4 regions of the Streptomyces sp. NPDC048002 genome follow, and region 1 is predicted to be linked to each of the others. Evidence: riboswitches for the same ligand, from Rfam matches in the RefSeq annotation. Region 1 holds a riboswitch; each other region holds the start of a gene.

What was found. A riboswitch is a leader RNA that binds a small molecule or an ion and turns the genes downstream of it on or off. The one in region 1 is predicted to bind cyclic di-AMP.
Positions count from the first base shown of each region.
Region 2: it holds a riboswitch for cyclic di-AMP, as region 1 does, so the genes downstream of both, AB0E07_RS20015 (M23 family metallopeptidase) here and AB0E07_RS13170 (M23 family metallopeptidase) in region 1, are expected to answer to the same signal.
Region 3: it holds a riboswitch for cyclic di-AMP, as region 1 does, so the genes downstream of both, AB0E07_RS34395 (transglycosylase SLT domain-containing protein) here and AB0E07_RS13170 (M23 family metallopeptidase) in region 1, are expected to answer to the same signal.
Region 4: it holds a riboswitch for cyclic di-AMP, as region 1 does, so the genes downstream of both, AB0E07_RS03455 (transglycosylase family protein) here and AB0E07_RS13170 (M23 family metallopeptidase) in region 1, are expected to answer to the same signal.

Region 1 is NZ_JBEZNL010000008.1:16,379-19,798, reverse strand. It holds gene AB0E07_RS13175 (PP2C family protein-serine/threonine phosphatase) at 1-965, shown strand, start outside; cyclic di-AMP (ydaO/yuaA leader) riboswitch at 1,157-1,314, shown strand; gene AB0E07_RS13170 (M23 family metallopeptidase) at 1,326-2,348, shown strand; gene AB0E07_RS13165 (PrsW family intramembrane metalloprotease) at 2,431-3,420, opposite strand, start outside.
Region 2 is NZ_JBEZNL010000015.1:44,795-48,214, reverse strand. It holds gene AB0E07_RS20020 (pitrilysin family protein) at 1-1,246, shown strand, start outside; cyclic di-AMP (ydaO/yuaA leader) riboswitch at 1,461-1,621, shown strand; gene AB0E07_RS20015 (M23 family metallopeptidase) at 1,634-2,398, shown strand; gene AB0E07_RS20010 (GntR family transcriptional regulator) at 2,587-3,282, shown strand; gene AB0E07_RS20005 (HPr family phosphocarrier protein) at 3,420-3,420, opposite strand, start outside.
Region 3 is NZ_JBEZNL010000045.1:17,627-21,046, forward strand. It holds gene AB0E07_RS34385 (DUF2092 domain-containing protein) at 1-43, opposite strand, end outside; gene AB0E07_RS34390 (polyprenyl synthetase family protein) at 320-1,330, opposite strand; cyclic di-AMP (ydaO/yuaA leader) riboswitch at 1,887-2,070, shown strand; gene AB0E07_RS34395 (transglycosylase SLT domain-containing protein) at 2,076-2,546, shown strand; gene AB0E07_RS34400 (HAD family hydrolase) at 2,547-3,362, opposite strand.
Region 4 is NZ_JBEZNL010000002.1:94,422-97,841, reverse strand. It holds gene AB0E07_RS03460 (transglycosylase family protein) at 1-1,002, shown strand, start outside; cyclic di-AMP (ydaO/yuaA leader) riboswitch at 1,199-1,379, shown strand; gene AB0E07_RS03455 (transglycosylase family protein) at 1,384-2,091, shown strand; gene eno (phosphopyruvate hydratase) at 2,388-3,420, shown strand, end outside.

The DNA.
Region 1 (3,420 bases):
ACTCCCTGGCCGGTACCTTCGCCGCTGGTGCCGGAGCCCTGCTCGCCGCGTACTTCGTGCACATCCGGTTCGCCTTCGGGGCGGACGTGGACACCGTCACCGAGGTGATCACCGTGGTCACGGTCGCGATCCTGGCCGTCGTGCTCAACTCCGTCCTGCGCCGCGGCGACCTGCGGCTCGCCAGCCAGCGGCAGATCGCCGAGGCGACCCAGCGGGCCGTGCTGCCCCAGCCGCTGGAGCGGATCGGTGCCTTCGACATCGCCGCCCGCTACGAGGCGGCGCAGGCCGACGCCTACATCGGGGGCGATCTGTACGCGGTGCAGGACAGCCCGTACGGCGTGCGGCTGATCGTCGGCGACGTGCGCGGGAAGGGCATGAGCGCGGTGGCCGCCGTCGCCGTGGTCATCGGGGCCTTCCGGGAGGCCGCCGAGGAGGAACCCACGCTGACCTCGCTCGCGCGGCGGCTGGAGCGGGCGCTGGCCAGGGAGGGCGCTCGGCGGGACGGCATCGACGCCTTCGAGGGGTTCACCACGGCCGTGCTCGCCGAACTCCCGCACGACGGCCATGTCGTACGGGTCGTCAACCGCGGTCACCCGCCGCCGCTGCTGCTCCACGCCGACCGCACCGTCCGCGCCCTGCCCGCCACGGAGCCCGCCCTGCCGCTGGGCATGGGCGACCTGGGCGACTGGCCCGACCGGGCCGAGGAAGCCGCCTTCCCGCCCGGTGCCACGCTGCTGCTGCACACCGACGGACTGTCCGAGGCCCGTGACGCGCGGGGCGTCTTCTACGACCCCCAGCTGCGGCTCGCGGGCCGCGCCTTCGGCCACCCCGGCGCGGTCATCCGGACCCTGGCCGAGGAGGTGCGCCGGCACTGCGGCGGCGGGATGACGGACGACATGGCCCTGCTGGCCGTCCGCCGACCCGAGGCGTTACCCGGTGTGATCGGGTGGCAGCCCTCCGCATAACAACTGACATACCGTCAGGAAAACCCGGGTCCGCGAGGTGTGGCCAACTCGCCCGATTTGAAACCTCCATGACCGTAAAGTCCTGGCCGGAAAGCTTAATGATCAAGAGGAACAGCTTGGAATCCGGGCCCCGGGTCTATTAACGTTCGATAACGCAGCGCGGTCGTCCCAGCCGTCACAAGAGGCGGCTCCGTGCGCACGCGCCGAATCCCGCAAGGGAACCGGGGAACCACCACCTTGGGGTGAATCGCTCGTAGCCCGCCGGACATGGACGGCGGATATACGCGCGTAGGAGACCTTCCTGCTCCGAACCCGTCAGCTAACCCGGTAGGCGAGAAGGAAGGAAAGGAGCGCGCCCACGTGGCGTCAAACCCGCCTGCCCCGTTCGTGCCGAGTCAGCGTGGCGACGAGACCTTCGTCTACGGCAGCCACCGCACCGACGAGGGCCCGTGGGAGGAGTGGAACCCCACCGCCGACACCGTTCGCCCGGTCCGCGGCAAGCACCGTGTGTCCAAGCAGCGCGGCGGCGGACTGGCCCGCAGCTCCACCGTTCTCGGCGTCGGTGTCATCGCCGCCGTCGGCGGGGCCGGCATGGCCAGCGCGCAGTCCGGCAAGCCGCCGGTCGCCATCACCATCCCCGACCTGCCGCTGATCTCCGACGACTCCGCGGACGAGCCGGAGCCCGAGGCGTCGACCTCCCCGCTCAGCAGCGTCGGCATGACCACCACGGACACCGAGCAGGGCGCGGCCGACGCCGGCGAGGCCCTGCGCGCCCGGATCATGGCCCAGGCCGAGCAGCAGCAGGACCAGGTCGACACCAAGGCCGCCCAGGCCGCCGCCGCTGCCGCCGAGAAGGCCGCCACGGAGGCTGCCGCCAAGGCGGAGAAGGAGGCGAAGGCCAAGGCCGCCGCCGCCAAGGAGAAGGCCGAGCAGGAGGCCGCGGCGAAGGCCGAGGCCGAGCGCCTGGCCAAGCTGGCCAAGGAATACACCCTGCCGACCTCCTCCTTCACCCTCACCTCGACCTTCGGCCAGGCCGGCTCCATGTGGTCCTCCGGCTACCACACCGGCCTCGACTTCGCCGCCCCCACGGGCACGCTGCTCAAGGCGGTCCACACCGGCACGATCACCTCCGCCGGCTGGGACGGCTCCTACGGCTACAAGACCGTGCTCACCCTGGAGGACGGCACCGAGATCTGGTACGCCCACCAGTCCTCGATCAGCGTCAGCGTGGGCCAGAAGGTCAACACCGGCGATGTGATCGGCCGGGTCGGCGCGACCGGGAACGTCACCGGCGCCCACCTCCACCTGGAGGTCCACCCCGAGGGCTCCACCTCCGGCATCGACCCGCTCGCGTGGCTGCGCGACAAGGGCCTCAACATCTGAGATCCACCCCCGGTGAACCCCGGCGGTCCTGATGACGACCCCCCGACATCAGGGCTGCCGGTTTTTCGCTGCCCGCCCGCGCCTAGGACCGGTAGGGGTTGTACGCGGGGTACGGCCCCGCCGGGTGGGCCGGGTACGTCTGCTGGTGGACGGTCTGCGGGTACACCGGCTGCGACGGATACCCGTACGCACCGTGCATCGGCCACGGAGCGGCCGCCACCGGCACCCGCGGAGCCGTGGCACGGGCCGCGTGGTCGAGGGCCGGCCGGGCCACCTCCCGGCGCAGCCACAGCTCCCGCAGCAGCTCCGCCTCCCGTACGACGAAGTCGGCACCCGCGCGGCCCCCGCGCCCCCGGTGCCGCAGGAACGCCAGCGAGGTCGCGTACGCCTCGTACCGCGCCACCTCCCGGGCCGCCCGTCGTCCGCCGCCGCGCCGGGCGTGGGCGCGGGCCAGCCGGCGGGCCCGCATCGAGCCGAGCGCGAAGGGCTCGCCCGGGGTGAGCCAGCCGGCCACCGCGTAGGCGGGCAGTTCCTCCCGCACCGTGCGCAGCTCCCGCTGGCGCGTCCAGACCACCAGCCAGGTCAGCAGGCCGAACGCGGGCACCATGATCGCCGCGTACACGGCGAAGAAGCCGTACGGTCCGAACACCGACGAGCCGTTCCACAGCGCGTGCAGGCCCATCGCGAGGAGCAGTCCGCACGGCGGCAGCAGGACCCGCCGCCACCGCTGGCGGGGGCCGGCGAACGCGGCGACGCCGAAGCCGATGCCGGTGAGCACGGTGAACAGGGGGTGCGCGAAGGGGGACATGACGATGCGCACGAAGAAGGTGGCGGCGGTGACGGAGGCGATGCCGCTGTCGCCGGTCAGCTGGTCGGTGCCGAAGGCGGTGCCGAGGTAGAGGATGTTCTCGGTGAACGCGAAGCCGGTGGCGGTGACCCCGGCTATCACCACCCCGTCGACCAGGCCGGTGAAGTCGCGCCGCCGGAAGAGGAAGACGAGGAGGACGGCCGCGGCCTTCGCCGACTCCTCGACGACCGGCGCTATGACGGTCGCCCCGAGGGTGTCCGCGCC
Region 2 (3,420 bases), on a different contig from region 1:
CGCCGTCGAGGTGCTGCTGGACGCCCCCCTGGAGGCCGAGCCGGCCGGTCTGGACGGCGTCGCCACGATCATGGCGCGCGCCTTCTCCGAGGGCACCGACAAGCACACGGCCGAGGAGTTCGCCGCCGAGCTGGAGCGCTGCGGCGCCACCCTCGACGCGCACGCCGACCACCCCGGTGTGCGCCTCTCCCTCGAAGTGCCGGTCTCCCGGCTGCCCAAGGCGCTCGGCCTGCTCTCCGACGCCCTCAGGGCACCGGCGTTCGCCGACAGCGAGGTCGAACGGCTGGTGCGCAACCGCCTCGACGAGATCCCGCACGAGCTGGCCAACCCCTCCCGGCGCGCCGCCAAGGAGCTGTCCCGGCAGCTGTTCCCGGCGACCGCGCGCATGTCCCGCCCGCGTCAGGGCACCGAGGAGACCGTCGAGGCCATCGACTCGGCGGCCGTCCGCGCCTTCTACGAGCGGCACGTCCGCCCCGCCACGGCCACCGCGGTGGTCGTCGGCGACCTCACCGGCACCGACCTCGACGCGCTGCTCGCCGAGACCCTCGGCTCCTGGACGGGTTCCTCCGCCGAGCCGCGCCCGGTGCCCCCGGTCACCGCCGACGACACCGGCCGCGTCGTCATCGTGGACCGCCCCGGCGCCGTCCAGACGCAGCTGCTGATCGGCCGTGTCGGACCCGACCGGCACGACCGGGTGTGGCCGGCGCAGGTGCTCGGCACGTACTGCCTGGGCGGCACCCTCACCTCCCGCCTCGACCGCGTCCTGCGCGAGGAGAAGGGCTACACCTACGGCGTGCGCGCCTTCGGGCAGGTGCTGCGCTCCGCCCCGGACGGCACCGGCGCCTCGATGCTCGCCATCAGCGGCTCCGTCGACACGCCCAACACCGGTCCCGCCCTCCAGGACCTGTGGGCGGTGTTGCGCACCCTCGCCGAGGGCGGGCTCACCGACGCCGAGCGCGATGTCGCGGTGCAGAACCTCGTCGGCGTGGCGCCGCTGAAGTTCGAGACGGCCGCTTCCGTGGCGAACACCCTGGCCGACCAGGTCGAGCAGCACCTGCCCGACGACTTCCAGGCCACGCTGTACCGTCGGCTCGCCGAGACGGGCACGGTGGAGGCCACCGCGGCCGTCGTCAACGCCTTCCCGGTGGACCGTCTGGTGACCGTCCTGGTCGGCGACGCGGCCCAGATCCGCAAGCCCGTCGAGGAACTCGGCATCGGTGAAGTCACCGTCGTGACGGCCGAGTAGGGGCACCCTCGGATGTGAAGGCGCGGCAACGCGCGCGTGGGGCCCTGGTGACGAAAGCGCCACCAGGGCCCCTTTATGTCCGAATTGGGGGAGAGGCTGCCTGTCTGGCCTGTGGCATGCGCTACAAAAGCCCTGATCCGTTTGAGGATTGAAAGTTGTCCCGTTTAGCGTCGTCCGGGCTGTCCGTCAGGCAGTGCGCCGCGACCGCGGCACCGGACAGCCATCGCCGAGTCCCCGTACGGCGCGAGCCAGGGGAGCCGGGGACCCACAGTCCCTGGGGTGAATCGGACGCCCGCGCGCAGGCGAGGGGGTCCGTAGGAGACCTTCCTGCTCCGAACCCGTCAGCTAACCCGGTAGGCGAGAGGGAAGGAAAGGACCACCTACTTGATGGCGTTCACCCGCGCCACCGGGAAGCACCGTCGTCCCGGCCGGATGCAGCGCACCACCGTCCGTGCGGCGGGAGTGGCGGCGCTCGCCACCACCGGCGTCGTCGGCTCCCTCGCCGCTCCGGCGCTCGCCGCCGAGCCGGCCGCCGAACAGACCGGCCTCACTCCCGTGATCACCATCGGCGACTCGGTCGCCGAGCAGATCGACGCCCAGGCCGACGCCCAGCAGCAGGCGGCCGTGGAGGCGGAAGCCAGGCAGAAGGCCGAGGAGGCCGCGCGCGAGCGGGCCGCCGAGGCGGCCAAGGAGGCCCGGGCCGCCAAGGAGCGCGCCGCCCGCGCGGCCGAGCGCAAGCGCCTGAACACCTTCGTCTCCCCGATCTCCGGCTCCTACGTCTCCACCGGCTACAAGGCCGGCGGCGCGGTCTGGTCCTCCGGCAGCCACACCGGCGTCGACTTCCACGCCGCCGGCGGCACCTCCGTCCGCTCGGTCGGCGTGGGCACCGTCGTCGAGGCCGGCTGGGGCGGGGGGTACGGCAACCAGATCGTCATCAAGATGCACGACGGCACGTACACCCAGTACGGGCACCTGTCGTCCATCGGTGTCTCGGTCGGCCAGTCCGTCACCCCCGGCCAGCAGATCGGCCTCTCCGGCTCCACCGGCAACGTCACCGGGGCGCACCTGCACTTCGAGGCCCGTACGACCATGGAGTACGGCTCGGACATCGACCCGGTCGCCTATCTGCGCTCGCACGGCGTGAACGTCTGAGCGACCCCGCCACCGCTTCCCGTGACCCCGGCTCACCGAGCCGGGGTTTTCGGCGTTTCAGGGACATCACTGTCCAAAAAATATCCATGAAATCGGACCCCCCTTCGGAAATTCCGGCTCATTGCAATAGAGTCACTGAACACACGTCAGTCGTCGACGTTTCACGGGGATTAAAGCGGAGGTCGGTCATGCGTGTTCCGGCGCACTCGGTATGCACGGCGATCCGGGACGACATCGTCGCCGGTGTCTACGAGCGCGGCAGCCGGCTCACCGAGGAACTGCTCGCACGCCGCTACGGCGTCTCGCGCGTCCCCGTCCGGGAGGCCCTGCGCACGCTGGAGGCGGAGGGCTTCGTGGTGACCCGGCGGCACGCGGGCGCGTGCGTCGCGGAGCCGACCGAGCAGGAGGCCGCCGACCTGCTGGAGATGCGCACCCTGCTGGAGCCGCTCGGGGCCGCGCGGGCCGCCCAGCGGCGCACGGAGGCCCATCTGAAGGTGCTGCGCGGCCTGGTGCGGCTCGGTCAGGAGCGGGCCAGGAGGGGCAACAGCGAGGATCTGCGCTCCCTGGGGGGCTGGTTCCACGAGACGCTCGCCCAGGCCTCCGGCAGCCCTGCGCTGACCTCGATGCTGACCCAGCTGCGGCACAAGATCGCCTGGATGTACTCGGTGGAGGCGTCGGCCGGGCCGGTGGACGCCTGGGCCGAGCACGGGGCGATCGTGGACGCCGTGGCGCGCGGCGACAGCGAGCGCGCGCGGGCGATCACGGCCGTGCACGCCGAGCGCTCCAGCGGCACGCACCGGCTGCGGTTCCCCTCGACGGGGGAGCGCCCGGACCGTGTGAGGAATTCGCAACATCCCGTAAACATGCCGAGCCTGCGTCATTAACATGCACGCCGTATACAAAGAGCGGGTAATTCGCGGGGGATTATTTTCGCTGCCCTCGAACGGGAAATTCGAAGGGCCCGCCCGGTAATTCGGACGAGCCCTTCGGGGAAGCGGCGAGTACCGCGACCGGTATGGCCT
Region 3 (3,420 bases), on a different contig from region 1:
TCTCGTCCCCGGTCGTGCTGTCGTCGGATCCGTACGGTGCCATGTGTGCCTTACCTCCGTCGTCGGCGGCGGCCTGCCAACTCCCGTGCGTCCAGCCCGTAGCCGCCATTCTCACCCGAATCGGTGAGGAGTGGTGTTTTCCGTAGTCACCATCTGACCAAATCGGCGGCGACGAAGCGTCAGACCCCGGACTCAACTCCGTGTACACCTGCGGTATGACACGAGAGGGCGGCACCTCCCCCGACCCGTAGGGGTCGCGAGCGGCACCGCCCTCTCAGGGCCGGTGGCCGGCCCTGGACGTACGGAGGGGTCCGGGCGGTCAGCCCGCCCGGTGGACCACGGCGTCGCACAGCTCCATGAGGGACGCCTTCGCGTCGCACTCGGGGAGCGGCGCCAGGGCGGCGCGCGCGTCCTGCGCGTAGCGCACGGTGTCGCGGCGGGCCTGCTCCAGCGCCGGGTGCGCCCGGAGCGCGGCGAGGGCCTCGGCGTGGCGGGTGTCGTCGGTCAGGTCGGAGTCGAGCAGCTCGCAGAGCGCGATGTCCTCGGCGAGGCCCAGCCGCTCCGCCCGCTCCCGCAGCCGCAGCACCGGCAGGGTCGCGATGCCCTCGCGCAGGTCCGTGCCCGGGGTCTTCCCCGACTCGTGGGAGTCGGAGGCGATGTCCAGCACGTCGTCGGCGAGCTGGAAGGCGACCCCGAGCCGCTCGCCGTACTGGGTGAGCACGTCCACGACCGTCTCGTCGGCCCCCGACATCATCGCGCCGAAGCGGCAGGACACGGCCACCAGGGAGCCCGTCTTGCCGCCCAGCACGTCGAGGTAGTGGCTGACGGGGTCGCGGCCGTCCTGCGGGCCCGCCGTCTCCAGGATCTGGCCGGTGACCAGCCGCTCGAACGCCTCGGCCTGCACCCGGACCGCCTCCGGGCCGAGGTCGGCGAGGATGTGCGACGCGCGGGCGAAGAGGAAGTCCCCGGTGAGGACGGCGACGGAGTTGCCCCAGCGGGTGTTCGCGCTGTCCACCCCGCGCCGGACGTCGGCCTCGTCCATCACGTCGTCGTGGTAGAGCGTCGCCAGGTGGGTCAGCTCCACCACCACGGCCGACGGCACGATCCCCGGCGCGTACGGGTCGCCGAACTGCGCGGCGAGCATCACGAGCAGCGGCCGGAACCGCTTCCCGCCCGCGCGCACGAGATGCTGGGCGGCCTCGGTGATGAAGGGGACCTCGCTCTTGGTGGCCTCGAGCAGTCCCTCCTCGACAGCCGCCATCCCGGCCTGGACATCGGCTTCCAGAGCCTGGTCCCGCACGCTCAGCCCGAACGGCCCGACGACGGTCACGAGGGGTCTCCTGTCTGCTGGTGTCTTCCGGCGATTACGCGGTTTGTCGATAGGTCGCTGCCTTCACTCAAGTCAGCGTATCCGGTCAGGTTTCGATCACCGATGCCGCCCGCCGGTCCACGACGGGCGGTATCGGATCATGGCGTCCATGTTTTTTGATCACCCGATAAGACCCGATATCGACCGACTTACGCGGCCACGGTGGAGTCCGCCTCGAATCGAGGCCGATCGGCGCACCCTCCGGAACACCTTCCGGCACGCCCTCCAGCCCTGCGAACGAGTCGGCGATAAAACACCATTGAGCCTATTGCCCGATTTGATACTCCTTGCGCGCACGCGTGACTTGACTCACGCACATCCACCCACAGCCCGTCCGCAGAATCACGCCGACATGCGTCCCCCGCTTCCCAGTTGAGCCTTGGCGACAGCAAACGATCATTTGCCCCACACCCCCCGATGAAGATCAAAACCCTGGATATGTGAATCCGCTACTTGTTTCGGACATGCGCTCTCGCATACGTTCCCGGCCTGTCGGGCGGACGCCGAATCCTGCCGCCGCCCGATTCCACCGAATTTTCTTCGTACGGCAGGAGCGGGGGACCCACAGGTAAGCCGCCGGACCGGACGTCCTCGGACGCGCCGGAACGGCTCGGGGTGCAGTCGCGTGTCCTTCGGGGTGCGCGGCCGGGCAGCTCCCGCCCGAACCCGACAGCTCACCTCGCAGGCGCCGGAGAGGAACACAGTCATGCCTGCTGCCGCTCAGCGCCGCACCCGTATCGCCCGCAAGCTCGCCGTCATCGGCACCGGAGCCGCCGTACTGGCGCTCCCGCTCATCGGCTCCACCACCGCCTCCGCGGCCACCCCGACGGTCACCACGGCCACCTCGCTCGGGTACTCCAACACCCTCGACGGCTGGATCCGCGCCTCCCTCCAGGTCATGGCGGAGAAGGGGATCCCCGGCACCTACAACGGGATCTACCGCAACGTCATCCGGGAGTCCTCGGGCAACCAGTACGCGATCAACAACTGGGACTCCAACGCCGCCGCCGGCACCCCGTCCAAGGGCCTGCTCCAGGTGATCGACCCGACCTTCCGGGCCTACCACGTGGCCGGCACCTCGTGGGACCCGTACGACCCGGTCGCCAACATCACCGCCGCCTGCAACTACGCGGCCCAGCGGTACGGCTCGATCGACAACGTCTTCGGCGCCTACTGATCAGACGCCCCGCGGGAAGAGTCTTTCGAGGACGACGGCGATGCCGTCGTCCTCGTTCGACGTGGTGACCTCGTCCGCCACCGCCTTGAGTTCGGGGTGGGCGTTGGCCATCGCCACCCCGTGGGCCGCCCAGTCGAACATCGGGATGTCGTTGGGCATGTCGCCGAAGGCGATGGTCCGCTCCGGGCCGAGGCCCAGATGGTCGGCGGCCAGCGCCAGGCCCGTCGCCTTGGTGATGCCGCACGGCTGAAGCTCGACGGTCCCGGGTCCCGACATGGTGACCGTGGCCAGCGAGCCCACCACCGTGCGCGCCGTCGCCGCCAACTCGTCGTCGGACAGCTCCGGATGGCGCAGCAGCACCTTGCTGATCGGCTCGCACCACAGATCGTCGCGGCGCCCGACCCGCACCGCGGGCAGGGTGGGGTGCGGCATCAGATAGCCGGGCTCGATCAGCGTCAGCCCGTCGACGCCGTCCTGGTCGACCGCGGCGTAGACCTGACCCACCTCGGCCTCGATCTTGCCGAGCGCGGTCTCCGCCAGCTCCCGGTCCAGGGTGACGGACCACAGCAGTCGGTCCGCGCCGGCGTCGTACACCTGCGCGCCCTGCCCGCACACCGCGAGCCCCCCGCGGCCCAGGTCCTCCAGGAGCGGCCGGACCCGGGGAGCCGGGCGGCCGGTCACCACCAGATGCCGGGCTCCGGACTCCGCCACCCGCGCGAGCGCGGCGTACGACCGGTCGGAGAGCGTGTCGTCGCCACGGAGCAGCGTGCCGTCCAGGTCGGTGGCGACAAGTGAATATGCGAGGGGTGCGGCCATGATCAGAGAATACGGACAGGACGCGCTCCCGACTCAAGCGGGAACCGGCCGAGCACGA
Region 4 (3,420 bases), on a different contig from region 1:
GGTCGACACCGTCGCCCCCGCCAGGCTCCGGCACTCATCGTCGCGGCCGGGGTGACCGGCTCCGCCATCGCCATCCCGCTGCTCGGCGCCACGGGCGCCAGCGCGGCGGAGGGAACCACCTGGGACAGGGTCGCGGAGTGCGAGAGCGGCGGCTCCTGGAGCGAGGACAGCGGCAACGGCTACTACGGCGGCCTCCAGGTCACCCAGGAGAACTGGGAGGAGTACGGGGGCAAGGCGTACGCGGCCAGCCCGGACCGGGCCAGCCGCTCCCAGCAGATAGCCGTCGCCGAGCGCATCCTCGCCGACCAGGGGCTGGCCGCCTGGCCGACCTGCGGTCCGCTCTCCGGCCTTGACGCGGAGTCCGGTTCGGTCGGAATCGACACGGGCCTGGAAGAGGACGGCAATTCATCCGACTCCTCCGAATCATCCAACTCGTCCAGTTCGTCCGGTCTGCTGGACGCCATCGGCGGTGGCGCCTCCGAGTCGCCCTCCGACTCCGGCAGCGACGATTCCGGTTCCGAGGCGTCCGCCACCCCGGGGGCGTCGGACGAGGCGTCGGACGAGGCGTCGGATTCGGCCACGTCGGAGAAGCCGTCAAAGGCGGACAAGTCCACCGAGTCGGCGCGGGCTTCCGAGTCCGGGAAGTCGAAGGGCGCGCCCGGCTCGTCCGGTTCGTCGGACTCCTCCCAGAGTGACCCCTCGCGCGAGGTCGACAGCCTGTTCACAGGAATATCCGGGCTGGACAATTCGGACAGCATCCTCTGGGTCGGGGGCGATTCCGCTCTCGTCGACACCGGGGCCGGCCGCCATCGGGGCCAGCCCGCGGACGAGCGCGGGGCGGACGATACGTATGTCGTCCGGGCCGGCGACACCCTGGCGAGCATCGCCGACTCCCTTGACCTCGACGGCGGATGGCGCGGGCTGTACGCGGCCAACGAGTCGGCCATCGGTCCCGACCCCAGCCGCATCACTCCCGGTCAGACCCTCGAAGTACGGGACTAACCGGTCGAAAAGCAGGGGCAGTTCGCGTCACACTTCGCGCCGAATGTCCGCTTTGGTGAAAGTGTGGGATGAGTCTCAGAAGCCCTGATCGTCTTTGAAATTCCGCGGATCGCCTGCCTACGGTCGTGACCGCTCGCAGCAGCGGGCCCCGACTGCCGCACGCCGAATCCTGCCGGTGGCCGTACGGGAACAGTCGTCGCATCATGCGCCGTAGGCAGGAGCGGGGGACCCAAGGTAAGCGCCGGGACCGGCGGTTGAGGTGACTCGACACCGGATCCGGCTTGGGGTGGAGCCGTGCGACCGACAGGCCGCGCGGCCGGGCAACTCAACCGGCCCGAACCCGACAGCTCACCTCGCAGGCGTCGGTGAGGGGATCGATCCATGCTGTTTTCCGGCAAGGGCAAGCACCGTCGTCCGTCCAAGGCCACTCGCGCCATCGCCATCGCCGGTGTGACCGGCGCGGCCGTCGCCGCCCCGCTCATGGTGGCCGGCAACGCCTCCGCCGCCACCGCCTCCGAGTGGGACGCCGTCGCCCAGTGCGAGTCCGGCGGCAACTGGTCCATCAACACGGGCAACGGCTACTACGGCGGCCTCCAGTTCTCCGCGTCCACCTGGGCCGCGTACGGCGGCACGCAGTACGCCTCCACCGCCGACCAGGCGAGCAAGGCGCAGCAGATCGAGATCGCCGAGAAGGTTCTCGCCGGTCAGGGCAAGGGTGCCTGGCCGAGCTGCGGTGTCGGCCTGTCGAGCGCCGCGTACGACGGCGGCTCCACCACCACCGAGAACTCCACCGAGAACTCCACCGGCGGCTCCACCGAGACCGCCACGCGCTCCACCGAGCAGCAGACCGCCTCGCGCTCGACCGAGCGTCCGGCCGCCAAGAAGACCCAGAAGACCGTCACCACCCCGACCGGCAAGAAGGTCAAGAAGGGTGACGGCGAGTACAAGGTCGTCAAGGGCGACACCCTCAGCACCATCGCCGAGGAGAACGACGTCAAGGGCGGCTGGGCCAAGCTCTTCAAGCTGAACAAGGACATCGTCGAGGACGCCGACCTGATCTACCCCGGTCAGCAGCTGCACCTCAAGTGATCCCGTAGCCGAATCACAGGGTCCTCCTATCGGCGGCCTCCATACTGGGGGCCCCGTGCGGACCACCCCCCGTCCCCACGGGCTCCCCGCCCCGGTGCGTGTTCCCCCGTACGCACCGGGGCGGGGTTTTTCTTTTCCCGTCGTTCACCGCCCCTTTGTTCCGGCGGGAAACAATGGGTACCGTCTGTCCTTGTCCACGGGACGGTCGGTCGGCTGGCCTACGTCCCCGGGGCGGTTAGGCTCTAGTCGCAAGGCTCACGTGCCCCGCACTTCCAGCGTCACATCCCATGAAGGAGATGCTCGTGCCGTCCATCGACGTCGTCGTAGCCCGGGAAATCCTCGACTCGCGAGGCAACCCCACCGTCGAGGTCGAGGTCGGCCTCGACGACGGCAGCACGGGTCGTGCCGCCGTTCCGTCCGGCGCCTCCACCGGTGCCTTCGAGGCCATCGAGCTGCGCGACGGTGACCCGAACCGCTACCTCGGCAAGGGTGTCGAGAAAGCCGTCCTCGCGGTCATCGAGCAGATCGGCCCGGAGCTGGTCGGCTACGACGCCACCGAGCAGCGCCTGATCGACCAGGCCATGTTCGACCTGGACGCCACCGACAACAAGGGCTCGCTCGGCGCCAACGCCATCCTCGGCGTCTCGCTCGCCGTCGCCCACGCCGCCTCCGAGGCCAGCGACCTGCCGCTCTTCCGCTACCTGGGCGGCCCCAACGCGCACCTGCTGCCGGTGCCGATGATGAACATCCTGAACGGCGGCTCGCACGCCGACTCCAACGTGGACATCCAGGAGTTCATGATCGCCCCGATCGGCGCGGAGTCCTTCTCCGAGGCCCTGCGCTGGGGCGCCGAGGTCTACCACACCCTCAAGAAGGTGCTGAAGACCAAGGGCCTGTCCACCGGCCTCGGCGACGAGGGCGGCTTCGCCCCGAACCTGGAGTCCAACCGCGCCGCCCTGGACCTCATCATCGAGGCCATCAAGGAGGCCGGTTACACCCCCGGCGAGCAGATCGCCCTCGCCCTCGACGTCGCCGCCTCCGAGTTCTACAAGGACGGCGTCTACACCTTCGAGGGCAAGGAGCGCTCCGCCGCCGAGATGACGGAGTACTACGCCGAGCTCGTCGAGGCGTACCCGCTCGTCTCCATCGAGGACCCGCTGTTCGAGGACGACTGGGCCGGCTGGAAGATCATCACCGACCAGCTGGGCGACAAGGTCCAGATCGTCGGCGACGACCTCTTCGTCACCAACCCCGAGCGCCTCGCCCGCGGTATCGAGGAGGGCTCCGCCAACGCGCTGCTCGTCAAGGTCAACCAGATCGGCTCGCTGA